Linked DNA regions of Dongshaea marina. The protein of the gene in region 1 interacts with the protein of each later gene in a pairwise test. Links are inferred from orthologs where the notes say so. Each region holds a gene or a part of one and is shown in the gene's direction. Other genes may lie near its edges. The genes, in order: lpdA, odhB and uvrD.

What was found.
Region 2: the proteins of lpdA (region 1) and odhB interact in binary tests that used the Escherichia coli proteins (3 or more experiments, as listed by UniProt). The link is inferred for Dongshaea marina from one-to-one orthologs.
Region 3: the proteins of lpdA (region 1) and uvrD interact in binary tests that used the Escherichia coli proteins (3 or more experiments, as listed by UniProt). The link is inferred for Dongshaea marina from one-to-one orthologs.

The regions. Positions count from the first base shown.
Region 1 is NZ_CP028897.1:450,815-455,843, forward strand. What follows is about bases 1,034-3,950. They hold lpdA (dihydrolipoyl dehydrogenase), read left to right. Parts: upstream 1,034-1,733; coding sequence 1,734-3,167; downstream 3,168-3,950. Other genes in these bases: aceF (pyruvate dehydrogenase complex dihydrolipoyllysine-residue acetyltransferase), read left to right, coding at 1,034-1,595; DB847_RS02350 (hypothetical protein), read right to left, coding at 3,664-3,921. In the rest of the region: more of aceF, read left to right, coding at 6-1,033; DB847_RS02355 (FAD-dependent oxidoreductase), read left to right, coding at 4,005-5,029. UniProt on the Escherichia coli protein: Lipoamide dehydrogenase is a component of the glycine cleavage system as well as of the alpha-ketoacid dehydrogenase complexes.
Region 2 is NZ_CP028897.1:2,091,259-2,096,278, forward strand. Bases 1,184-4,091 are described here. They hold odhB (2-oxoglutarate dehydrogenase complex dihydrolipoyllysine-residue succinyltransferase), read left to right. Parts: upstream 1,184-1,996; coding sequence 1,997-3,187; downstream 3,188-4,091. Other genes in these bases: sucC (ADP-forming succinate--CoA ligase subunit beta), read left to right, coding at 3,279-4,091. In the rest of the region: more of sucC, read left to right, coding at 4,092-4,451; sucD (succinate--CoA ligase subunit alpha), read left to right, coding at 4,448-5,020. UniProt on the Escherichia coli protein: E2 component of the 2-oxoglutarate dehydrogenase (OGDH) complex which catalyzes the second step in the conversion of 2-oxoglutarate to succinyl-CoA and CO(2).
Region 3 is NZ_CP028897.1:4,788,131-4,793,162, forward strand. The notes cover bases 749-3,668. They hold uvrD (DNA helicase II), read left to right. Parts: upstream 749-1,069; coding sequence 1,070-3,268; downstream 3,269-3,668. Other genes in these bases: DB847_RS22420 (HAD-IA family hydrolase), read left to right, coding at 749-1,038; DB847_RS22430 (DOPA 4,5-dioxygenase family protein), read right to left, coding at 3,321-3,668. Outside these bases: tyrosine recombinase XerC, read left to right, coding at 1-331; more of DB847_RS22420, read left to right, coding at 328-748; more of DB847_RS22430, read right to left, coding at 3,669-3,674; DB847_RS22435 (hypothetical protein), read right to left, coding at 3,671-4,081; DB847_RS22440 (HAD family hydrolase), read right to left, coding at 4,172-5,020. UniProt on the Escherichia coli protein: A helicase with DNA-dependent ATPase activity. Unwinds DNA duplexes with 3'-5' polarity. Translocates on single-stranded DNA with 3'-5' polarity. Initiates unwinding more efficiently from a nicked substrate than double-stranded DNA.

The DNA.
Region 1 (5,029 bases):
AACTGATGTCTAAAGAAATTTTACTACCGGATATTGGATCCGATGCGGTTGAAGTCGTGGAGATCTCTGTAGCAGTTGGCGATATGGTTGAAGCCGATCAGCCATTGCTGACCGTCGAGGGCGATAAGGCCTCTATGGAGGTTCCATCTCCGGAGGCGGGCAAGGTTGCCAGTATTGAGATTGCGGTCGGTGACAGCGTAACTACCGGCACCCTCATCATGAGATTCGACACTGCTGGGGCGGCAGACGCTCCCGCTGCCGAAGCTCCGGCAGCAGAAGCTGCACCGGCTGCTGCTGCGGCGACTAGCGAGCAGGCGGTAGCCGTTCCCGATATCGGCGGTGATGCGGTTGAGGTCACCGAGATCCTGGTTCAGGTGGGTGATAGCGTTGAAGCCGAGCAGTCTCTCATCACGGTTGAGGGTGACAAGGCCTCAATGGAAGTCCCGGCTCCGGTTGCGGGTGTGGTGAAGTCGATTGATATCAAGGTGGGGGATACGGTCAATACCGGCTCTCACATCATGACCTTTGAGGTTTCTGGTGGAACTCCTGCAGCCTCGGCTCCAGCTAAGGCAGAAGCGGCGCCAGCCCCGGCGGCTCCTGCGGCTGCACCGGCTCCGGCAGCAACTCCAGCGCCAGCCACTGAGGCGAGCAGTGAGTTTGAAGTGAATGATGCTTACATCTACGCTTCACCTGCGATTCGTCGCCTGGCCCGTGAGTTTGGGGTTAACCTGACCAAGGTTGAGGGACGTGGACGCAAGGGACGCATCCAGAAAGAGGATGTGCAGCGTTATGTCAAAGAGATGCTCAAGCGTGCCGAAAGTGGTGCGGCAGGTGGCGGCAGCAACATGGGCTTTGATCTCCTGCCATGGCCGAAAGTAGATTTTAGCCAGTTTGGAGAGGTCGAAGAGGTTGAGCTGTCACGAATTCAGAAGATCTCGGGTCCGAATCTGCATCGTAACTGGGTGCGTATTCCTCATGTGACTCAGTTTGATGAGGCGAATATCAGCGAGCTGGAGGCGTTCCGCAAGCAGCAGAACCAGCTGGCGGCTAAGCGTGATGATGGCATCAAGATCACACCGCTGGCCTTCATCATGAAAGCGGTGGCTTATGCCCTCAAACAGCACCCACGTTTTTGCTCTTCACTGAGCGAAGATGGCAAGCGTCTGACGATGAAGAAGTATGTGCACATCGGGGTTGCGGTGGATACGCCAAACGGTCTGGTGGTTCCGGTATTCCGCGACGTGGATCAAAAAGGGATCCACCAGCTGTCTCAAGAGCTGGCTGAAGTTTCAGCCAAGGCGCGTAAGGGTCAGCTGACCTCTTCAGACATGCAGGGCTCCTGCTTTACCATCTCCAGCTTAGGTGGCATCGGTGGAACTCAGTTCACGCCGATCGTGAATGCTCCGGATGTGGCGATCCTGGGTGTTTCCAAATCCGAGATGAAGCCTAAGTGGAACGGTAAGGAGTTTGAACCTCAGCTGATGCTGCCACTGGCTCTGTCTTACGATCACCGGGTGATCGATGGGGCTGCGGGCGCACGCTTCATCACTACCCTGAGCGGAATTCTCTCTGATATCCGTAATCTGGTGTTGTAACTCACATTTGGCAGGCTCAGGCCTGCCATTTTGCTTTTCATCCTCTTAACAGGAATGTAAACTTTGCCCGGTCTTAGGTGAAACCCCAGTCTCCGAGAGTCAGGTGATCCGGGAAATAACAACGACAAAGAGGTCATCATGAGTAAAGAAATTAAGGCCCAGGTGGTCGTGCTTGGCGCAGGACCTGCGGGCTACTCAGCGGCATTTCGTGCGGCTGATTTAGGTTTTGAAACTGTAATTGTTGAGCGTCACAGCACGCTGGGCGGTGTTTGTCTGAATGTTGGCTGTATCCCCTCAAAAGCCCTGCTGCACGTTTCTAAAGTGATTGAAGAAGCCAAGTCTCTGGCGGATCACGGTGTTATTTTTGGCGAGCCAAAGACAGATATCAACAAGATCCGTCTGTGGAAAGAGAAGGTGATCGGCCAGTTGACCGGTGGTCTGGCGGGCATGGCCAAGCAGCGCAAAGTGACCGTGGTTAATGGCCTAGGTCAGTTTGCCGATGCGAACAGCCTCAAGGTGACCGATGACAAGGGTGAAGAGACCCTGGTGAAGTTTGATCACGCGATCATCGCCGCTGGCTCTCGTCCGGTTAAGTTGCCATTCATTCCTCATGACGATCCTCGGGTGTGGGATTCGACCGATGCCCTGGAGTTGCAAACTGTCCCTGGCAAGCTGCTGGTGATCGGTGGCGGTATCATCGGTCTGGAGATGGGAACCGTCTACTCCTCCCTGGGCAGTGAAATCGATGTGGTTGAATTTGCCGATCAGCTGGTGCCAGCCGCCGATCCGGATGTGATCCGCGTCTATACCAAGCGGGTGAAGAAGAAGTTCAACCTGATGCTGTCGACTAAGGTGACCGCGGTTGAAGCCAAGGCCGATGGCCTGTATGTCTCCTTTGATGGCAAGAAGGCTCCTGCCGAGCCGGTTCGTTACGACAACGTGCTGGTTGCGGTCGGCCGGGTTCCTAATGGTCTGAACCTGACCGCTGAAAATGCCGGGGTTAAGGTGACGGAGCGCGGCTTCATCGAGGTGGACAAGCAGATGCGCACCAATGTGCCGCATATCTTCGCCATTGGTGATATCGTGGGACAGCCGATGCTGGCGCACAAGGGGGTGCATGAGGCTCATGTTGCCGCCGAGGTGATTGCCGGTAAGAAGCACTACTTCGATCCTAAGGTGATTCCTTCTATCGCCTATACCGACCCTGAGATCGCCTGGGTTGGTTTGACCGAGCGTGAGGCCAAGGAGCAGGGGATCAACTACGAAGCCTCTGTGTTCCCATGGGCCGCTTCCGGGCGTGCGATTGCATCCGATTGTGCCGATGGCATGACCAAGCTGTTGTTCGAGAAAGATTCTGGCCGGGTGATCGGTGGTGCCATCGTTGGTGTCAATGGTGGTGAACTCCTTGGCGAGATAGGTCTTGCGATCGAGATGGGCGCCGATGCCGAAGATATCGCGCTGACCATCCATGCACACCCAACATTGCACGAGTCGGTTGGTCTGGCGGCCGAGATCTTTGAAGGTAGTATTACTGACCTGCCAAATGCCAAGGCGAAGAAGAAAAAGCGCTAATCATCGTCTTTTTCCCCTCGTTAAAATGCCAGCCTTAGGGCTGGCATTTTTTATGGCGGCTCTTCCCCAAGAGGCTCTCTGGCTAATGACTCAACTCCCTACTGATAGTTGATGGCTGGTTTTTATTTACCTGTGTTGGGTAAAAAATAACAGTTATTAGTTTTTCTAATCATATTTTTGCGGTTAAGTTTATTCGGAAATATCCAGTCCTCATTAGTTGTGTATGTGTGATTTCTGTTTCTAAGGGGAAAGATCATCGGCGTTACTTACTCAATAATTTTTCCCATGAGCTCATTCATTAGGGAGAAGCACTACTCCTGGCCATAAATAATTCCTGAATGTCAGGTTAAATTAGTGTTAAATTGTGCTCTATAGTCATAATCTGTAATTTTCTGTGCCAAATATTCATGCTGAGTAAAAATTAATGGAGTTCCATCATTAAGTTTTGATCGGACTCACAGCTAGTTCGATTCTGTGTGAAGAATTGAGAATTCAATCACAATCCCCCTTTTTCGATATGGATTTTTAAAGGCTCAGGCGTAGTATCTGTCTCACCAAGGAAATTCACTGTTATTAGTTTTTCTAATGAGGTTGTGGTCGATGTCGAGTAGCCGTCTAATCCAGCAAAATCTGTTGCCCTTGCAGCCACAGCTTGGCTGGTCCGCGGCGCCTCAGTGACCCACCCTGTCTCGCTGCGGCGCAGCGAATCATCAGCGAGCAGATAGCTCGGCTGCTTTTCAAGTTTTCTTTCCAACTGTTAGCTCTTCGGGGCGTGGTTTGATCCAGGAGATCAGCCCAGGCCTCATCATGGGGAATCAGTCATGAGTGATTTATACGATGTCATCATCATCGGAGGTGGCCCGGGGGGCTGTCTGCGGGGATCTATGCAGCCAGGGGCGGATGAAAACCCTGCTCATCGAAGAAAAACGCAAGATGGGGGGTCAGTGTGCAACCACCTCTGAGCTTGAAAACTATCCGGGGATCATTGAGGACACGGGTCCTGGGCTGATGGAGCGTTTCCGTTCCCATGCCGAAAAATTCGGGGTTGAGTTTGAACGTGGCCGGGTGGCAGGCATCGAGGTCGGTGACGATGGGTTCCACAAGGAGATCCGTCTGGCCGATGAGCGCACCTTGCGCACTAAGAGCATCATCATAGCGACCGGAGCGGCGCCACGCATTCTTGGGATCCCGGGAGAGAAAGAATTTCGGGGCCAGGGTGTCTCCTATTGTGCCACCTGTGATGCGGATTTTTATGAAGAGCTCGATGTAGTGGTGGTTGGCTCAGGCAATACCGCGGTCGAGGAGTCGGTATTTCTGACCAAGGTGGTCAATAAGGTCACCATGATCGTGGTCCATGATGAAGGCAAGCTGGATGCAGACCGGGTCGCCCAGGAGCAGGCATTTGCCAATGACAAGATTGAGTTTGTGTGGAACTCAACCGTCGATGCCATCGAAGGAGATGGCCTGGTCAACGGGGTGAGGCTGCGCAATATCAAGACGGGTGAGACACAGCAGCTTGCCACCGATGGGGTATTCATGTTTGTCGGTACCGTGCCGCAGACCGGCTTTGCCAAAGATCTCATTGAGCTTAACGGCGCGGGCTACATCAAGACGGATGATAAGCAGCAGACCAATATTCCCGGGATCTTTGCGGTGGGTGATGTGACCGATAAATTCCTGCGTCAGGTGGTCACTGCTGCTGGAGATGGTGCGGTGGCAGCGGTTGCGGCCAACGGCTATGTGGAGCAGGAGGAGTATTGGCAGCAGCAGGTGCTGAAGAGCCAAACTCCGGTACTGGCTGTGTTCTGGTCTCCTCTGGAGGGAGATAGCGTGCAGCTGATCCAATCCCTGGAGGAGATGAC
Region 2 (5,020 bases), 1.6 Mb from region 1 along the record:
TGATGAGTTTGCCGGTAAGCATGATGACAGTTGGGGAACCGGTGATGTGAAGTATCACCAGGGGTTCTCATCCGATTATGCGACTCCGGGGGGCCCGGTACACCTGGCGCTGGCTTTTAACCCTTCGCACCTTGAGATTGCCAATCCGGTTGTTTTAGGTTCGGTCCGTGCACGTCAGGACAGGCGTTCATGCACCGATGGCTCGCAGGTTCTGCCGATCACCATTCACGGTGATGCGGCATTCGCCGGACAGGGGGTGGTGGCTGAGACCTTTAACATGTCGCAAACCCGCGCCTATGGGGTGGGGGAACGGTGAGAATCGTGGTGAACAACCAGATCGGCTTCACCACCTCGAATCTGGCAGATGCTCGCTCTACCTATTACTGCACAGATATTGCCAAGATGGTTGAGGCGCCGATCTTCCATGTGAACGGCGATGATATTGAGGCGGTGGCCTATGTGACCAAGCTGGCACTGGAGTATCGCAACACCTTCAAGCGTGATGTGGTGATCGATCTGGTCTGTTACCGCCGTCATGGGCACAATGAGGCGGATGAGCCTAATGCGACTCAGCCTTTGATGTACCAGACCATTAAAAAGCACCCGACACCACGAAAAATCTACGCCGATAAGCTGGATCGGGAGCAGATCTTTACTCTGGAGCAGACCAATGCGATGGCGGATCTGTATCGTGAGGCACTCTCGTCGGAGCGCTCCATGGTTCGTGAGATGCAGGAGCCTGAGCAACAGGACACCCATTGGACCGCTTTTTTGAACCAGGAGTGGGATGTTCCTTATCAGACCGGCTGCTCCATTGAAAAACTTCAGGAGCTTGGGGAGGCGATGACCCGCTATAGCGAGGATTTCCCTCTGCAGAGCCGGGTTAAGAAGATCTATGATGATCGCCGCTTGATGACGAACCGGGAAAAACCGATCGACTGGGGATTTGCCGAGACCCTGGCTTACGCCACTCTGCTGGATGAGGGGAGCCGGGTGCGGATCACCGGCCAAGATTGTGGACGGGGAACCTTCTTCCATCGTCATGCTGTGCTGCATCATCAGCGCGATGCCTCGACCTATATTCCGCTGTGCCACCTCTCAAATGAACAGGGTAAGTTTGAGGTCTATGATTCCGTCCTCAGTGAAGAGGCTGTTCTTGCTTTTGAGTATGGTTACGCGACAGCTGAACCCAGAGGCCTCATCATCTGGGAGGCACAGTTTGGTGATTTCGCCAATGGTGCCCAGGTGGTGATGGATCAGTTTCTCTCTTCCGGAGAGCAGAAGTGGGGACGGATGTGTGGCCTGACCCTGCTACTTCCTCATGGCTACGAGGGGCAGGGACCGGAGCACTCCAGTGCTCGTTTGGAGCGTTACCTGCAGTTGTGTGCCCAGCAAAACATGCAGGTGTGTGTACCTTCAACGCCGGCACAGGTCTATCACATGTTACGCCGTCAGGTGTTAAGACCGGTGCGTCGTCCTCTGATTGTGATGTCACCCAAGTCTTTGCTGCGTCATCCACTGGCGGTTTCCAGCCTGGAGGAGCTCAGTGAGGGGCAGTTCCAAAATGCGATTGGCGAGGTTGATGCTCTTGATCCCAAAGGGGTGAAGCGGATTGTCCTGTGTTCGGGCAAGGTCTACTACGATCTGTTGGAGCAGCGCCGGCGCAATGAACAGCAGGATGTGGCGCTGATCCGGATCGAGCAGCTTTATCCTTTCCCACATCAGGAGGTTCGTGAGATCTTAAGTCGCTATGCCAAGGTTCGTGATTTTGTTTGGTGTCAGGAGGAGCCGCAGAATCAGGGGGCCTGGTATTGTAGCCAACACCATATTCGCGAGGCCCTTCCAGAAGGCGCCAAGTTAAGCTATGCAGGACGTGTTGCCTCCGCCTCTTCGGCCGAGGGGTACATGTCGGTGCACATTAAAAACCAGAAGGCGCTTGTTGAAAGTGCTCTGACGATTGAATAACCAGCAATCATTGTCGTAAGGAATTAGATGAATGAGCGTGGAAATTAAAGTACCAGATCTCCCCGAATCCGTCGCTGACGCAACCGTTGCGACCTGGCACAAGCAACCGGGTGACTTTGTTGAGCGGGATGAAGTCCTGGTTGATATTGAGACTGATAAAGTAGTCCTGGAGGTTCCGGCTCCTGAGACCGGGGTTCTCGACTCGATTGTTGAAGAGGAGGGGGCTACGGTCCTGGCGCGTCAGCTATTGGCCAATCTGTTGCCGGGACAGGCACAGAGTAAGCCGGCTACAAAGGAAGCTTCGGCTGAGTCTGTGTCCGAAGGTGAGCGCCTCAAGCCCAATGATCTCAGTGATCTCAGCCCGACCGTGCGTCGCCTGGTTGCAGAAAACGATCTGGATCTGGATAAAATTACCGGTACCGGCAAGGCAGGTCGGGTGACCAAGAAGGATGTTGAAGCCAAGCTGGCCCAGATATCTAAAGCCTCTGCTTCGGCTCCTGAAGTTAAGCCTCTGGCCGCTTCACGCAGTGAGGAGCGGGTACCTATGACCCGTTTGCGCAAAAGGGTGGCCGAGCGACTGCTGGAAGCGAAAAACAGCACTGCGATGCTCACCACTTTTAACGAAATCGATATGCAGCCTGTGATGGAGCTGCGTAAGAAATATCGTGACCTTTTCGAGAAAAAGCATGGTATCCGGCTTGGTTTCATGTCCTTTTATGTGAAGGCCGTGGTTGAGGCACTCAAGCAATATCCTGAAGTGAACGCCTCGATTGATGGGGACGATATCGTCTATCACAACTACTTTGATGTGAGCATTGCGGTATCAACGCCACGGGGTCTGGTGACACCGGTGCTGCGAGATTGTGATCAGCTGTCGATGGCCGAAATTGAAGAGCAGATCAAAAACTTGGCCGTGAAGGGGCAGGATGGCAAACTGACGGTGGAAGAGCTGATGGGAGGCAACTTTACCATCACTAACGGTGGTGTATTTGGCTCCTTGATGTCGACCCCGATTATCAATCCACCCCAGAGTGCGATTTTGGGGATGCATAAGATCCAGGATCGCCCGGTAGCGATCAATGGTCAGGTGGAGATCCGTCCCATGATGTATGTGGCGCTCTCTTATGATCACAGGATCATTGACGGCCGCGAGTCGGTTGGCTTTTTGGTCAAGATCAAAGAGCTCTTAGAAGATCCGAATCGATTGTTACTGAGCGTATAGTCACCGCCTCGTGATCAACAGGCCTGATGTTGTAGTTGATCATTATCTTTGGGGCTGTGATGCCTCTATTTGACGAAAGGACGTTGGGATTATGAATCTTCATGAATATCAGGCCAAGCGCCTGTTACTCGAATACGATATGCCGGTGCCTGAGGGCTATGTGGTCGGTAAGGCACTGGAAGCGGTACAGGCGTGTGAGCGCATTGGTGGGCAGCAATGGGTTGCCAAGTGTCAGATCCATGCAGGTGGTCGGGGCAAGGCTGGAGGGGTTAAGCTGTGCCACTCCCGTGCTGAGATCAAGGAGTTTTCGGATCACTGGCTGGGTCGTGAGATGAAAACCTACCAAACCGGCGATGAGGGAAAGCCAGTCAACCATATTCTGATCGAGGCTTGTACCGAGAGTGTTCAGGAGCTCTATCTTGGGGTGGTGGTTGATCGATCTTTGCAGCGGATGGCTGTCATCGCTTCCAGCGAGGGAGGGGTCGAGATCGAAACGGTTGCCAGCACCAATCCCGCAAAAATCCATACCGTTGCCATTGATCCTTTGGTTGGCCCTCAGCCCTACCAGGCTCGTGAGCTTGCTTTCAAGTTGGGGTTGGTGGAAAAGAAGCTGCTTAAGCAGTTTACCAAGCTGTTTCTTGGCATCGTCAAAATGTACAAAGAGCTGGATCTGGCGATGCTTGAGATCAACCCTTTGGTGATCACCAAAGAGGGAAAACTCTGCTGCCTGGATGCCAAGGTTAGCGTCGATGCCAATGCCATCTATCGTCAGCCCAGGTTACATGACTTGCGTGATCGCTCCCAGGAAGATGACCGCGAATACCAGGCCTCCAAGTGGGAGCTCAACTATGTGGCGCTGCAGGGCAACATCGGTTGTATGGTCAATGGTGCGGGCCTTGCGATGGGAACCATGGATATCATCAAGTTTCATGGCGGCGAGCCAGCAAACTTCCTAGATGTGGGTGGTGGTGCCACCCGTGAGCGGGTGGTTGAGGCCTTTAAGATTATCTTGTCGGATAGTAATGTTAGCGCAATCCTGGTTAACATCTTCGGGGGCATAGTACGCTGCGATCTGATCGCCGCCGGGATTATCGGTGCGGTTCAGGATGTGGGGGTATCGGTGCCTGTGGTGGTCCGTCTTGAGGGTAACCATGCCGAAGAGGGGGCTGCGGCCCTTTCGAGCAGTGGATTGGATCTTATTACCGCATCCAGCTTGAGCGATGCGGCCATCAAAGTTGTTGAAGCGGCCGGGAGGAGTGCATGAGTATCTTGATCAACAAGCAGACCAAGGTGATCTGTCAGGGATTTACCGGTGGTCAGGGCTCTTTTCACTCCCAGCAGGCCCTTGATTATGGAACCCGGTTGGTGGGAGGTGTCTCTCCGGGCAAGGGAGGCGAGACCCATCTTGGGCTTCCGGTGTTTGACTCGGTTCGTGAAGCGGTTGAGCAGACAGGGGCCGAGGCTTCGGTTATCTATGTACCGGCGCCGTTTTGCAAAGACGCGATTCTGGAAGCGATCGATGGCGGGATCAAGCTCATTGTTTGTATCACTGAGGGGATCCCGACTTTGGATCTGCTGGATGTAAAAATGAAGCTGGATCTGGCGGGAGTGCGGATGATAGGCCCCAACTGTCCCGGGGTCATTACCCCAGATGAGTGCAAAATCGGCATCATGCCGGGGCATATTCACCTGAAGGGGCACACAGGGATCGTCTCACGCTCCGGGACTCTTACCTATGAGGCGGTGCAGCAGACCACTGAGCTTGGACTGGGCCAGTCGACCTGTGTCGGCATCGGCGGGGATCCGATCCCAGGCTCGCACTTTATTGACATT
Region 3 (5,032 bases), 4.3 Mb from region 1 along the record:
CTGGCTCAAGGTGCGCGGCCAGTTTGCCCCTCCCGGAGAAGAGGCTCTGTTTGTCAGCAAGCACAAGCGGCGGATCTCCGCACGCAGCGTGCAGCACAGATTGCAGCACTGGGGAATGCAGCAGGGGGTCTCAAGCCATATCCATCCTCACAAGTTGCGCCACTCCTTTGCGACCCATATTCTCGAGTCCAGCGGCGATCTGAGAGCTGTGCAGGAGCTGTTGGGGCATGCGGATCTCTCGACCACCCAGATCTATACTCATCTGGATTTTCAGCACCTGGCCCGCATCTATGATGATGCACACCCAAGAGCCAAGCGGAATAAGAAATGATGCGCTTCATTCGAAACATTGGCGAGATAGCTGCAATAAGCTTCGACCTCGACGACACCCTGTATGATAACCGGCCGGTGATCGCCCGGGCGGAGCAGTGGATGGTTAGCAACCTGCAGGCACGCCACTGCCAGGTGGCTGAGCTTGGGCTATCTCACTGGCGCACTCTCAAATCCGAGCTGCTGAAACTAATCCCGGCCCTGGCCGACGATCCCAGTGCCTGTCGCCATCGCCTGGTCGAGTGGGGACTGACCCGCCATGGCGTCCCGGCAGCCGATGCCCGCCAAAGCGCCGATCTGATCCTCAGTGGCTTCTTAGAAGAGCGCGCCAGGATCCAGGTCTCCCCCGCCACCCTCTCGCTTCTCAAGGCTCTTGGGGAACGCTGGCCACTGGCTGCCCTGACCAATGGCAACCTGCCGCTGGAGAAAACCGTGCTGCAGGGCTGTTTCAGCCATGTGGTTCAGGCGGGCAGAGGCCTTCGGATGAAGCCCGAGCCCGATCTCTTTGAGCAGCTTGCGGATGAGCTCAAATTGGAACCCTCACAGATCCTGCATATCGGCGATCATCCGCTCACCGATGTCGAGGGGGCTCGAAGGGCTGGCTACCTCAGTGGCTGGCTGAATTTAGCGGGTCGCCCCAGCCCACAGCTCACCACCCTGCCCGATCTTGAGATCAGTGATTTAGAGGATCTCCGAGTGCTGTTATAATGGCGAGCCCATCGCCATTTCGGAACAGTACATGAGTGAATCAATCCTGACTCAGGGTCTAAACCCCCCGCAGAAACAAGCTGTCACAGCCACAGAGCAAAACCAACTGGTGCTGGCTGGTGCCGGGAGTGGCAAGACCCGGGTCCTGGTTCACCGCATCGCCTGGCTGCTGGAGACCGGCCAGAGTTCCTCCTTCTCCATCATGGCCGTAACCTTTACCAATAAGGCCGCCAAAGAGATCCGCGGCCGGGTTGATCAGCTGCTCGGAGGCCATCACCTGGGGATGTGGCTCGGGACTTTCCATGGCATCGCTCACCGATTGCTGAGGGCTCACTACCAGGAAGCCGGACTGCCGGAGGCGTTTCAGATCCTCGATTCAGACGATCAGTACCGGATCCTGCGTCGCCTGCTCAAAGCGATGAACCTGGATGAAAAGAAGTGGCCCCCCAAGCAGATCCAACACTACATCAACCGTAAGAAGGATGAGGGCCTCAGACCGGCGCACATCCAGCCCTATGGTAACCCGGTGGAACAGACCTGGCTCAAAGTGTATCAGGCATATCAGGAGCAGTGCGACCGCGCCGGACTGGTGGACTTTGCCGAGCTGCTGCTACGGGCCCACGAGCTGTGGCTCAATCACCCCGAGTTGCTGCAGCACTACCGCGAACGCTTCAGCCACATACTGATCGATGAGTTCCAGGACACCAACCGCATCCAGTATGCCTGGCTGCGGATGCTGGCCGGAGATGAGCTTTCCGTGATGATTGTCGGCGATGACGATCAGTCGATCTATGGCTGGCGTGGCGCCGAGGTGGAGAATATTCAGCGCTTCATTGATGATTTTCACGATGTGAAGACCATCCGCCTGGAGCAGAATTACCGCTCCACCAACACCATACTCAAGGCCGCCAATGCGCTGATCGCCAACAACAAGGAGCGCCTGGGTAAGGAGCTGTGGAGCGAGGCGGAGCAGGGGGAGGCGATCTCAGTCTATACCGCATTTAACGAGACCGATGAGGCACGCTTTGTGGTTGATCAGATCAAGAGCGCTCACCTCAAGGGGCGCCCGTTGAGCGACTGCGCCATGCTGTATCGCAACAACGCCCAGTCACGGGTACTGGAGGAAGCGCTGCTGCAAGCCTCCCTGCCCTATCGCATCTATGGTGGCCTGCGCTTTTTTGAGCGCCAGGAGATCAAGGATGCCCTGGCCTATCTGCGCCTCATCCAAAACCGCAACGACGATGCCGCCTTTGAACGAGTGGTCAACACCCCGACCCGGGGCATCGGCGATAAGAGCCTGTCGCTGGTGCGTGATTGCGCCCGGGATGAAGGGTGCTCGCTGTGGCAGGCAGCCCTGACTCTGCTGGATCGCCAGTCCCTCAAGGGAAGAGCGGCATCCTGTATCGGCGGCTTCATCCAGCTGGTGAGCGACCTGGAGCAGCAAAATAGCGAACTGCCGCTGCATGAGCAGGTGGACCAGGTGATCTGGCAGTCGGGCCTCAAGGCGATGTACCTGGCCGAGAAGGGTGAGAAGGCCAAGGCCCGGGTCGAAAACCTTGAGGAGCTGGTGACCGCCTGTCGCGAGTATCTCTCTCAATACGAAACCGATAGCGAGATGAGCCCGCTGGCAGCCTTTCTTAGCCACGCCGCCCTGGAGGCGGGTGAGCAACAGGCCGATGAGTTTGAGGATGCGGTACAGCTGATGACTTTGCACTCGGCCAAGGGGCTGGAGTTCCCGCTGGTGTTTATCACCGGGGTCGAGGAGGGGATGTTCCCCAGCCAGAGCTCTGCCGAAGATTTTGCTCGCCTCGAAGAGGAGCGCCGCCTGTGCTACGTGGGAATGACCCGTGCCATGGAGAAACTCTACCTGTGTCATGCCGAGAACCGGCGGATCTATGGCCGGGAACAGTATGCCCGCCCCAGCCGCTTTCTCAAGGAGCTGCCGAGCGAGTTTGCCGAGCCGGTACGCCTCAAGACACAGGTGCGCCGCCCAAGCTCCTCGGGCTATGCCCCATCCGGCTTTAGCAAACAGGCCTATAGCCCCAAGATGGCGATGGATAGCCCAGACAGTGGCTTTAACCTGGGCCAGCAGGTGATGCATCCCAAGTTCGGTGAGGGCACCATACTCAACTTCGAGGGCAGCGGTGGTAAGACCCGGGTTCAGGTGCGATTTGAGCGTGAAGGCACCAAGTGGCTGGTGCTGCAATATGCGCGGCTGGAGGCGGTTTAACCGCCTCCACTGTGCCAGCTCGGGGCCGGATTGCAGCTGATATAACCGGTCCTTAGCCTCCAAACAGCGCCAGATTCAGAGGACTACTCTCCCCCAGCCAATAGGCATGCTCGGTGTGATCTTTGAGATCATCGCCGGTGACCCCATGCACCAGAATACTCAGCCCCTGGCGATGGGCCTCCAGCCAGGAGATGAGGCCCGCAAACTGCCCGGAATCAAAGGCAAGCTGACAGCTCCAATGAGGATGAGGCCCAACCCGCTTTTTATGCAGTCGTCCCATCTCGGCGCCGAACCTGATTTTAGCCTCCTCACACAGGGAGGTCGCCTGGGCCAGGGTCGCTTTATTATAGTAAACATGCGCATGATAGAGTTGATGTGCATTGACCGGAAATTTTTCCTGATTCATTTTGATTCCTCTTTGGGTTGAGGTTTTTCAGCGGCAGGAAGCCTCGGCGGCTCAGAGCGCTGTTGCAAAGGAGCGGTTCCCGTGAACAGGGATGCCGAACGTTGCACTATCCCTTGCTCACAGCGCCCCTGATACTCCAGCCAATGGGCGGTATTGCCAATCAGCACCACACTGCCGGAGATGATAAAACTGCCCGCCGGGATCACTACGCCAAAGGCCAGCAGACACAGGGCGGCCTCTTCACCGCTCCCCTGACAGATATACAGGGTCTCGGCCTGGTTATAACTCAGCTCCCAGCGGGGCATCGCCATCTCACAGCTGCGGTACTCTTTGGGTGGCGCGGCGGTTCTGGGCAGGAACACACATCCTGCCAACACACATACCATGAGTACCCACAGCAGTCGCATACAGCTCATGAAAAACCCGGATAGGCTCCCTCATCCCGGCTGCGTTCACTGGCCAAACCACAGCCAGACACAAACAGCTACCTTTCTTGATTATGACTCAAGGGCGGTAAACTGCAGACGTTCCAATAAACTCAGATTGGCTTCAAGACCGGTTTGATTTATACACAGCCGGGTTGAGATCTGCCGGACACTTTCGGGGTCAAAGTCTCGGGTCGCAAACCCCAGGGCATGATCGGTAAAGGCATGGCCAGCATCATCCTTTGCCCCCTGATCGTCAGAGGTTGCGATCGTATCGACTGAGATCCTGTAGATGGCTGCAGTCTCGGCGATAGCCCTTTGTTTATTCACTGCCCTTGGCAGTATGTCAATGGTGCGATTGGCCCCGTTAATCACCATCAGCTGTGAGCATAGGGGTATCTTGCTCATCGCCTGGCGATAGGACTCGACCTGACGATCCACTGTATCTCGCCGATGAAAAGGGGGCTTGAGCCAGATCGAGAGGCTGGTTTTCTTGATCTCTAAAAAATCAAACTGATCATCCCTGTTGTCCTCGATCATCTCAAGTAACAGAGGCAGGCTCTTTTCAAATAGGCCCATGAATCCATAATCATGGAGCCTCTTCGAGCCAACCTCCCGACCATACCCGGCATACTCGGGGAAGATCACCAGCTTTTGCTGCTGCTCCTCACTCAGGTGTTGCTGAAGCTGACGGATAACCTGGGTGATATCCGGTCCATCCTCAAGGGTCGACAGCTCCGGGCGACCACTCACCAGTCCCACACCTACACCATGCTCAGCCACCAGAGCGGCGATCTTCTCAATGGCGCTCTCTGGAACCCGCCCTCGCTCATCGGTCAGGTTGTGATCGATATCAAACAGGAAAAATTTAACCGGCCGGCTCAGGGCCTCGTCTAGACGCTGCTGATGATCCCGTGCCATCCCCTTTTCCTT